Regions from separate parts of the Arthrobacter sp. K410C genome, predicted to be linked through region 1. Evidence: predicted binding sites of a transcription regulator. Region 1 holds the regulator's gene; the other holds the start of a gene.
What was found. The regulator HrcA, encoded in region 1, represses chaperone genes, less so after heat shock. The targets are predictions, from matches to a motif close to TTNGCACTCGNNNNNNNCGAGTGCNAA.

Region 1 (4,394 bases):
GGACATGGCTCCCCATTCAGGGCACCGTGAGGAAGTCGATCACTTCCTCAACGCGGCCCAGCAGCGACGCCTCAAGGTCAGCGTAGCTGCGGACGGCACCCAGCAGCTTCTGCCACCCCAGCCCGATGTCCTCCTTCGTGGCGTGCGGCCAGCCGAAGGCCGCCAGCACGCCGGTCTTCCAGTCCTGGCCCCGGGGCACTACGGGCCACTGCTCGATCCCCAGGACAGCGGGCCTGATGGCCTGCCACACATCCACGTACGGGTGGCCCACGATCAGGACGTTCCCCGCGGCGCCGGGGGACGCCATCACGGCGTCGGCAATGCGGGACTCCTTCGAGTCCGGCACCAGGTGGTCCACGAGCACGCCCAGCCGCCGTCCCGGCCCGGGCCGGAAATCGGCCACCGCTCCGGCGAGGTCGTCAATGCCGTGCAGGGGTTCGACGACGATGCCCTCCACTCGAAGGTCGTCTCCCCAGACCTTCTCCACCAGTTCGGCGTCGTGCTTGCCTTCCACCCAGATGCGGCTGGCTTTGGCCACCTGGGCACGCTGGCCCGTGACCCGGACCGAGCCCGACGCCGTCCTGCCGGCTCCGGCGCCGGCAGCGGCACGCGGTGCCGGCGGCATCAGGCGGATGGCCTGGCCCTCCAGGAGGAAGCCGAAGCCGAGCCGGAACGTCCGTGACTTTCCCCGCCGGTCTTCCAGCGCCACCACGTGCATGCCGCCTGACTTTTCCACCCGCGTCACGGCACCAACCCACCCGGACTGCACGTCCTCCAGGACCATGCCGCGTTCAACGGGGACTTCGGGAAGTTGGGTGCGGACGGGGCCGGACATCTCCCGGGGCCCCCAGTTCTGGTAATCCATGGATCGACTCCGCCTAGCGCTAGATCAGTGCCGCCGGAATTTCGCCCGGAGCGGTACCAATGCTAACAACGGGGCGAGTCATAATAGACTGTTAGCACTTAGGCATGTCGAGTGCTAACCCTGATGGTTTTCCCTGATGTTTGTTGCACAGGGTGGCGCTGCCGCCCTGACCCTGGATTGGAGGTGGAGTGTGAGCGAGCCACGCAAACTGGAAGTGCTGCGGGCAATCGTGGAGGACTACGTCCACTCCCGCGAGCCCGTGGGTTCCAAGGCGCTGGTGGAAAGGCATCATCTCGGCGTATCCAGTGCAACAATCCGCAACGACATGGCAGCCCTGGAAGACGAAGGGCTCATCACCGCACCGCACACCAGTGCGGGCAGGATTCCCACGGACAAGGGCTACCGCCTGTTCGTTGACCAGATCTCGGCTGTGAAGCCGCTGTCCCAGGCTGAACGCCGCGCCATCCAGTCGCTGCTCGAAGGCTCCGACGACCTCGATGATGTCCTGGACCGGACCGTCCGGCTGCTGTCGCAACTGACCAACCAGGTGGCGGTGGTCCAGTATCCCCATCTGAGCCGGGCCCTGATCCGCCACATCGAATTCGTCCTGCTGGCACCGCGGAAAGTGCTGGTGGTTTTGATCGCCAACAGCGGCAAGGTGGAGCAGCGGGTCATCGACGTCGGCCAGGACCTCGGTGACGACGCCCTCGCCGCGCTCCGGACCCAGTTCCTCGGTTCCCTCGCCGGAACCCCGCTGGGCCAGTTAGGGCAGTCCCTGCCCGGCGTCGTCTCCGCCGTCGGCCCGGCGCAGCGGCCGGCTGCGCAGGCACTGGCCCACGGGCTGGAGCTCCTGGCGCACAGCAGCCGCGAGGAGCGCATGGTCATGGCGGGCACGGCGAACCTTGCCCGGTCCAACGTGGATTTCCCGCTCAGCATCGGACCTGTCCTGGAAGCCCTGGAGGAACAGGTGGTGATGCTGCGCCTGCTGAGCGAAATGGCGCAGGACCACCGTGGCGTGGCAGTCAGCATCGGGCGTGAGAACCCGTACGACGGCCTTGCCGAAGCTTCCGTGGTGGCCACCGGCTACGGTCCGGACAGCGCAGCGAAAATAGGCGTGCTGGGGCCCACGCGCATGGACTATCCCACCACTATGGCCGCCGTCAGGGCTGTTGCCCGCTACCTATCCCGGATTCTGGGGCCCTGAGCGGGGCGCCGGTTGCCCTGGCAGCCGGTCCGCGGAAGGACACCCCCACTGCATGCAGTCAACAAGGAAGAGATACGAACTTTGAGCAGCCACTACGACGTCCTTGGAGTCTCACCGGAGGCCACCGGAGAAGAAATCAAAAAGGCCTACCGCAAGCTGGCCCGTACCCTGCACCCGGACGTCAACCCGGGCGAGGAGGCCGCTGACCGCTTCAAGGCAGTGACCCATGCGTACGAAGTCCTCTCGGACCCCCAGAAGCGGCGCGTCTACGACACCACCGGCAACGAGAACGGCACGGACAACGGGTTCGGCGGCGGCAGCTACGCCGGGCAGGGCTTCGCATTCCAGGACATCTTCGACACCTTCTTCGGTGCCGGCGGCTCCACCGGTCCGGCCTCACGCGTCCGACGCGGCCAGGACGCCCTCATCAGCGTCCGGATCGACCTCCGTGACGCCGTGTTTGGCGTCAACAAGAAGCTCGAGGTGGATACGGCGGTCACCTGCCCCACCTGCGAAGGCTCCTGCTGCCAGCCCGGCACTCATCCGGAGCGCTGCGACATCTGCGGCGGCAGCGGCCAGGTCCAACGGGCAGTCCGTTCCATCCTCGGCCAGGTCATGACGGCTGCCCCCTGCGGCAGCTGCGAAGGATTCGGCACCGTCATCAGGGATCCCTGCAACGAGTGCAGCGGCCAGGGCCGCATCCGGAGCCGCCGTTCACTGACCATCAAGGTTCCTGCCGGCGTCGCCACCGGAACACGCATCCAGCTGTCCGGGCAGGGTGAGGCGGGACCCGCCGGTGGACCTTCCGGCGACCTCTACGTGGAGATCCGGGTCAACAACGATCCCACTTATGTCCGGGACGGGGACGACCTCCACGCCACCTTGAACATTCCCATGACGGCGGCCGCCCTTGGCACCGAGGTCAGCCTGGAAACCTTCGACGGCACGCAGGAAATCGACGTTAAGCCCGGCACCCAATCCGGTGAAATCATTACGCTTCGCGGTTTGGGCGTCACCCACCTTCGCGGGTATGGCCGTGGCGACCTCAAGGTCCACCTGCAGGTGGAGACTCCCGCCAAGCTCGATGCCGCCCAGGAAGACCTGCTGCGGCAGTTGGCCAAGCTCCGGGGTGAGCAGATCACTGACGGCAAGCTGGCTGCGAGCGGCGGCATGTTCGCCAAGCTTCGGGACCGCCTCGGTAACCTGTAGCGGTGAGCAACCCCGTCTTCTTCACCGCCGCCGGGTCCCTGGATGGAATGTCGCCGGGCGGCCGCTTCGTCCTGGAAGGGGCCGAGGCCAGGCATGCCGTCGCTGTCAAACGGCTTGAACCGGGCGAAGCCGTCGATATTGTCGACGGCGCCGGCACCAGGATGACAGGGCGGGTCGCCGCTGCTGCGCCGGCGGCCCTCGAGGTGGAGTGCGCGTCCGTAACCGTCGAACAGCGGCCGGACGTCCGGCTGGTGCTCGTCCAGGCCCTGGCAAAGGGCGACCGGGACGAGCTGGCCATCGAAACGGCCACCGAGCTGGGGGTCGACGCCGTGATCCCATGGCAGTCCGAGCGGTCCATCGTGCGGTGGAAAGGTGACCGCGCAGCGAAAGCCCACGCCAAATGGCAGTCGGTGGTGACCGCCGCCGCCAAGCAGGCACGGCGGTCCTGGGTGCCGGAGGTCCGCCCCGCCGTCGACACCGCCGCGCTTTCCGCAGCCGTCGAGGCCGCGGACCTGGCGGTCATCCTGCACGAGGACGCCGTCCGTCCGCTGCGCACCGTCCTTGAGGGTTGGCAGGCCGGCGGCGGGGGAGCGGAACACCGCGAGGTGCTCCTGATCGTAGGACCCGAGGGCGGGATCAGTCCCCGCGAAGTCACCCGGCTCTGCGACAAAGGCGCCGTGACCGCACTGCTGGGGCACCACGTCCTGCGGTCATCCACGGCAGGGCCGGCCGCCGTCGTGCTGGCCAGCGACATCCTAGGCCGCTGGACGGCTACCGCACCTTGAAGGCGCGGGTGTCCTCGAACTGGTCCGGACGGCCCCCGGTTCCGGCCTGCGCCACCCGCAGCTCGTAGTCACCGGCCGGCATGGTCAGGGCCAGGGTGAAAACCCCCGCCTGGCCCTGCTCGGGCGAGGCTGTTGTCTCCCCGGTGAGGAAGGGCTCCGTGCTGCCGTTGGTTCCGGACCGCAGGATTTGCCAGCGGAGCTTGCCGCCGGCGGTTGTGCTTCGTCCGGTGATCTTGACGCTGCCTCCGGGTACTTCCACGTTTTCCTGCGGATCGATAATCCAGACGGGCGCCACCAGGCCCGTGCTCCGGGTCATCAGTGCGCCGAGCGG
Region 2 (4,394 bases), on a different contig from region 1:
CGTACAGGGGCATATCGACGGCGGCAATGTCGATCCCGCACCCCGCCAGCTGCGACGCCACGGGCCATAGTGCGGAAGCGTGTGCTCCGGCCCCATGGACCACAAGTAGCCGGACCGGGGCAGTGGCGTCGCGCAGCCGAAGCATGTGGATGCGGTGGTTCTTCCAGGGCCACCAGTCCGCCACCGGCTCGGCAAGGGAATCCCTCCTGGTGGAAGGCAGGAAACCCCCGTAGTCCGCCATGGCACTTACGGTGTGCGGGTCCGACGCCATGGGTCCCCTTCCTGCTTCAGCAGCCGTGAGCAGTCTAGCCTGCAGCAGGCAGGCCGGTCTCTGGACAGGGTCCGGACGGAGTTCCACAATGGGCGGATGGGCATCATCGTCGCGAACCTGTTCATGACCCTCGACGGCGTCTACCAGGCGCCCGGCGGACGCGAGGAGGATACCGAGGCCGGTTTCGCCTTCGGCGGCTGGCAGTTGCCGGTGTCCGATGACGAGTCCGAAGCCGACATCGAGGCCGGGATCGGCCGCATGGACGCCCTCCTGCTGGGCCGGAAGACCTATGACATCTTTGCTGCGTACTGGCCGCACCAGTCAGGCGACATCGGCGCCACCCTGAACCGGGTGCCCAAGTTCGTGGTCTCCGGATCGCTGGCCCACCCCGGCTGGGCAGGCACCACGGTGCTGCCGGATGCCGCGGCCGCGGGCAGGCTCCGCGAGGAGTACGGGGAGGTGCACATGTTCGGCAGCGGGGCCCTCATCCGCTCCCTGCTGCAGGCGGAAGTGCTCGACCGCCTTAGCATCTGGCTGTATCCGCTCACCCTGGGTCAGGGGAAGCGGCTCTTCGACGCCGGGATCATTCCGGCCACCTTCCGCCTCGCCGAACCGGCACGGTCCTTTCCAAAAGGAGCGGTGCGGCTGGTTTATGAGCGTGCCGGCGGGGTGGAGACGCAGGACATGCCGGGAACTTAATTCCAGCCGTACCCGAAGATGCAAAAACCGGCCCGGCGGATGCCGGACCGGTTTCTTGTTCGCACAGTTTCCTGCCAACGGCAGGTTAGTGGCTGTGGCCTGCGTGCTGGTCTTCTTCAGCGGGCTTCTCCGCAACCAGGGTCTCAGTGGTGAGAACCAGGGCTGCGATGGAGGCTGCGTTGCGCAGGGCGGCACGGGTGACCTTGACGGGATCGATGACACCGGCAGCGATCAGGTCCTCGTATTCGCCCGACTTGGCGTTGAAGCCGTTGTTGGTTTCGAGCTCGGCGACCTTGGCGGTGATGACGTAGCCGTCGAAGCCGGCGTTCTGGGCGATCCAGCGCAGCGGCTGCACCAGTGCGCGGCGGACAATGCCCACCGCAGCGGCGGCGTCGCCTTCCAGCGCCTTGACGGCGGGGTCCTCATCCAGTGCCTTGAGGGCGTGGATCAGGGCGGAACCGCCACCGGCCACGATGCCTTCTTCGAGGGCAGCGCGGGTGGAGGACACGGCATCTTCGATGCGGTGCTTCTTTTCCTTCAGCTCAACCTCGGTGGCAGCACCAACCTTGATGACGCCGATGCCGCCGGCCAGCTTGGCCAGGCGTTCCTGGAGCTTTTCGCGGTCCCAGTCGGAGTCGGTGCGGGCCAGCTCGGCACGCAGCTGCGCGACGCGTGCGGACACGTCCTCGGCAGAGCCTGCGCCGTCCACGATGGTGGTGTTGTCCTTGGTGACCGTGATGCGGCGGGCAGTACCCAGCACCTCCAGGCCAACGGTGTCCAGGCTCAGGCCCAGCTCCGGGGAGACAACCTGTGCACCGGTGAGGGTGGCAATGTCCTGCAGCATGGCCTTGCGGCGGTCACCGAAGCCGGGAGCCTTGACGGCAACGACGTTCAGGGTTCCGCGGATGCGGTTGACGATCAGCGTGGACAGGGCCTCGCCGTCGACATCCTCGGCGATGATGAACAGCGGCTTGGACGCCTGCAGCGCCTTCTCCAGGAGCGGCAGGAATTCCTGCAGCGAGGAGATCTTGCCCTGGTTGATCAGGATGAGGGCGTCCTCGAGGACTGCTTCCTGGCGGTCCGCGTCCGTGATGAAGTACGGGGACAGGTAGCCCTTGTCGAACTGCATGCCCTCGGTGAGGACCAGTTCGGTCTGGGTGGTGGAGGATTCCTCGATGGTGATTACACCATCCTTGCCCACCTTGCCGAAGGCCTCGGCCAGGAGCTCGCCGATTTCTTCGCTCTGTGCCGAGATGGCAGCCACGTTAGCGACCTGGGTGCCCTCGACGGGGCGGGCGTTCTCCAGCAGCCGTGCGGCGACGGCTTCAACCGAAACCTCGATGCCGCGCTTGATCTGGCCGGGAGCAGCGCCGGCAGCTACGTTGCGCAGGCCTTCCTTGACCAGTGCCTGGGCCAGGACCGTTGCGGTGGTGGTGCCGTCGCCTGCTACGTCGTTGGTCTTGGTGGCAACTTCCTTGGCCAGCTGGGCACCAAGGTTCTCGTACGGGTCGTCCAGTTCCACTTCGCGGGCGATGGTGACGCCGTCGTTTGTGATGGTGGGCGCGCCCCACTTCTTGTCCAGGACAACGTTGCGGCCGCGGGGGCCGAGCGTTACCTTGACGGTGTTGGCGAGCTTATCGATGCCGGCTTCAAGAGACCGGCGGGCAGCGTCGTTAAACGCAAGCTGCTTTGCCATGGTTTTGTCCTTTCAAGACAGAACCCCGCGCAGCTGGCCAGCAGAAGGCATGACCAGCGGCACGGGGATCCGGGAAGTTACTTTACGACGATCGCCAGGACGTCGCGGGCGGACAGCACGAGGTACTCGGTGCCGCCGGTCTTGACTTCGGTTCCACCGTACTTGGAGTAGATCACGACGTCGCCCACGGCTACGTCGACCGGTACGCGGCTGCCGTCTTCGAAGCGGCCGGGGCCTACTGCAACAACTTCGCCTTCCTGGGGCTTCTCCTGTGCGGAGTCCGGGATAACCAGGCCGGAAGCCGTGGTCTGCTCGGCTTCGAGCGGGCGGACAACAATACGATCCTCAAGAGGCTTAATAGAGACCGACACTCGGACCTCTCCTTTTCGTCAGCAAATTCGTGGACTTGGAAAGCTTTCCGCCCTGGCTGGCAACCGTCGTCGCGGTGCCGGCAGCAGCCTGGTGGCAGCTCTTCATGTGTTAGCACCCTCCTAGGGAGAGTGCTAATGAAGACTCTATGTCCGCGTTAGCACTCGGTCAAGGCGAGTGCCAGCGTTTCGTCCTCGGCGGACACACGTGCCATGTACATTGAAGCGGTGCGAGCTGCCGTGTACCTGATCCTTGCGAACCTGTTCTGGGCCGGAAACTTCGTGGTGGGCCAGTCGGCCATGAAGACCATGGACCCGCTCCAGCTGACGTTCTGGCGCTGGGCCCTGGCCGCCGCGCCGCTGCTCCTCCTGGCACACGTCGTCGACAGGCCGGACTGGAAGGCGGTGCTGCGCCGCTGGCCGGTCCTGCTGCTGCTAAGCGTGCTGGGGATGAGCGGCTATACGCTGCTGCTGTACAGCGCGCTGCAGCACACCTCGGCCCTGAACGCCTCCCTGGTCACTGCCGCCAACCCGGCGCTGATCATGGTGCTCGCCGTCGTCCTCCTTCGGGACCGGCCCCGCCCCGTGAGCTGGCTGGGCATCGGCCTGGGCCTGGCCGGGGTCCTCCTGGTGCTTACCGGCGGTGACCTGCAGCGGCTGGTCACGTTCTCCATCAATGCCGGTGAACTGCTGATCCTGGCCGCCATCACGGTATGGGGCTTCTACACCATCATCGCCCGCAGGCTGTCCCTGCCGGCCATCACGGCCACTGCGGTGCAGGTTGCCCTGGCAGCCGTGGTCCTCGCCCCCGTGGCGGTGGTGAGCGGCGCCGGGCTGCCGTCCACACCCGCCGAAAGCTGGTCGCTGGCGTTTATCGCGGTGTTCCCGTCCCTGGGCTCCTACCTGCTGTGGAACCTGGCCCTGAAACGGACCACGGCCGCGAACGCGGGCAACTACCTGAACCTGATCGCCGTCTTTACCGCTATCATCACGGTGCTGCTGGGCCAGCCCATCACCATCGCGCAGGTTATGGGCGGCATCCTGGTGATATCAGGCGTACTGCTCACCAGCGCCGGGCAGCAGCCTCAGCGGCCCAGATCATCGAAGTCAACGTCCTCGCCGCCGTCGGAATCCCGCGTCCCCTGATTCCTGCTGCGGTACAGCACAGCGGCTGCGGCGGCCGCGGCCAGCAGGGAGGCGACCAGGAACACAATGCTTCCGGTCCGTGCCCCGGCGTACAGCCCGCGGATATCCCGGGCCTCCTGGGTATCGTCCTCGATGCTGTTGCCGCCCACCGAATAGACGGTGGCGTTGAACGTGTCCAGGAAGAAAATGATCACCAGCAGCGCCAGGCACACCA

Region 2: a site for HrcA is predicted at 3,193-3,219, ahead of groES (co-chaperone GroES). Genes of this name have one in related genera too.

What each region holds. Positions count from the first base shown of each region.
Region 1 is NZ_JBNHFJ010000022.1:674-5,067, forward strand. It holds gene AC5RU7_RS19210 (DUF3097 domain-containing protein) at 17-865, opposite strand; gene hrcA (heat-inducible transcriptional repressor HrcA) at 1,056-2,069, shown strand; gene dnaJ (molecular chaperone DnaJ) at 2,151-3,278, shown strand; gene AC5RU7_RS19225 (16S rRNA (uracil(1498)-N(3))-methyltransferase) at 3,281-4,063, shown strand; gene AC5RU7_RS19230 (GerMN domain-containing protein) at 4,050-4,394, opposite strand, start outside.
Region 2 is NZ_JBNHFJ010000001.1:539,188-543,581, forward strand. It holds gene AC5RU7_RS02525 (alpha/beta hydrolase) at 1-271, opposite strand, end outside; gene AC5RU7_RS02530 (dihydrofolate reductase family protein) at 368-970, shown strand; gene groL (chaperonin GroEL) at 1,056-2,666, opposite strand; gene groES (co-chaperone GroES) at 2,744-3,037, opposite strand; gene AC5RU7_RS02545 (DMT family transporter) at 3,248-4,180, shown strand; gene AC5RU7_RS02550 (hypothetical protein) at 4,120-4,394, opposite strand, start outside.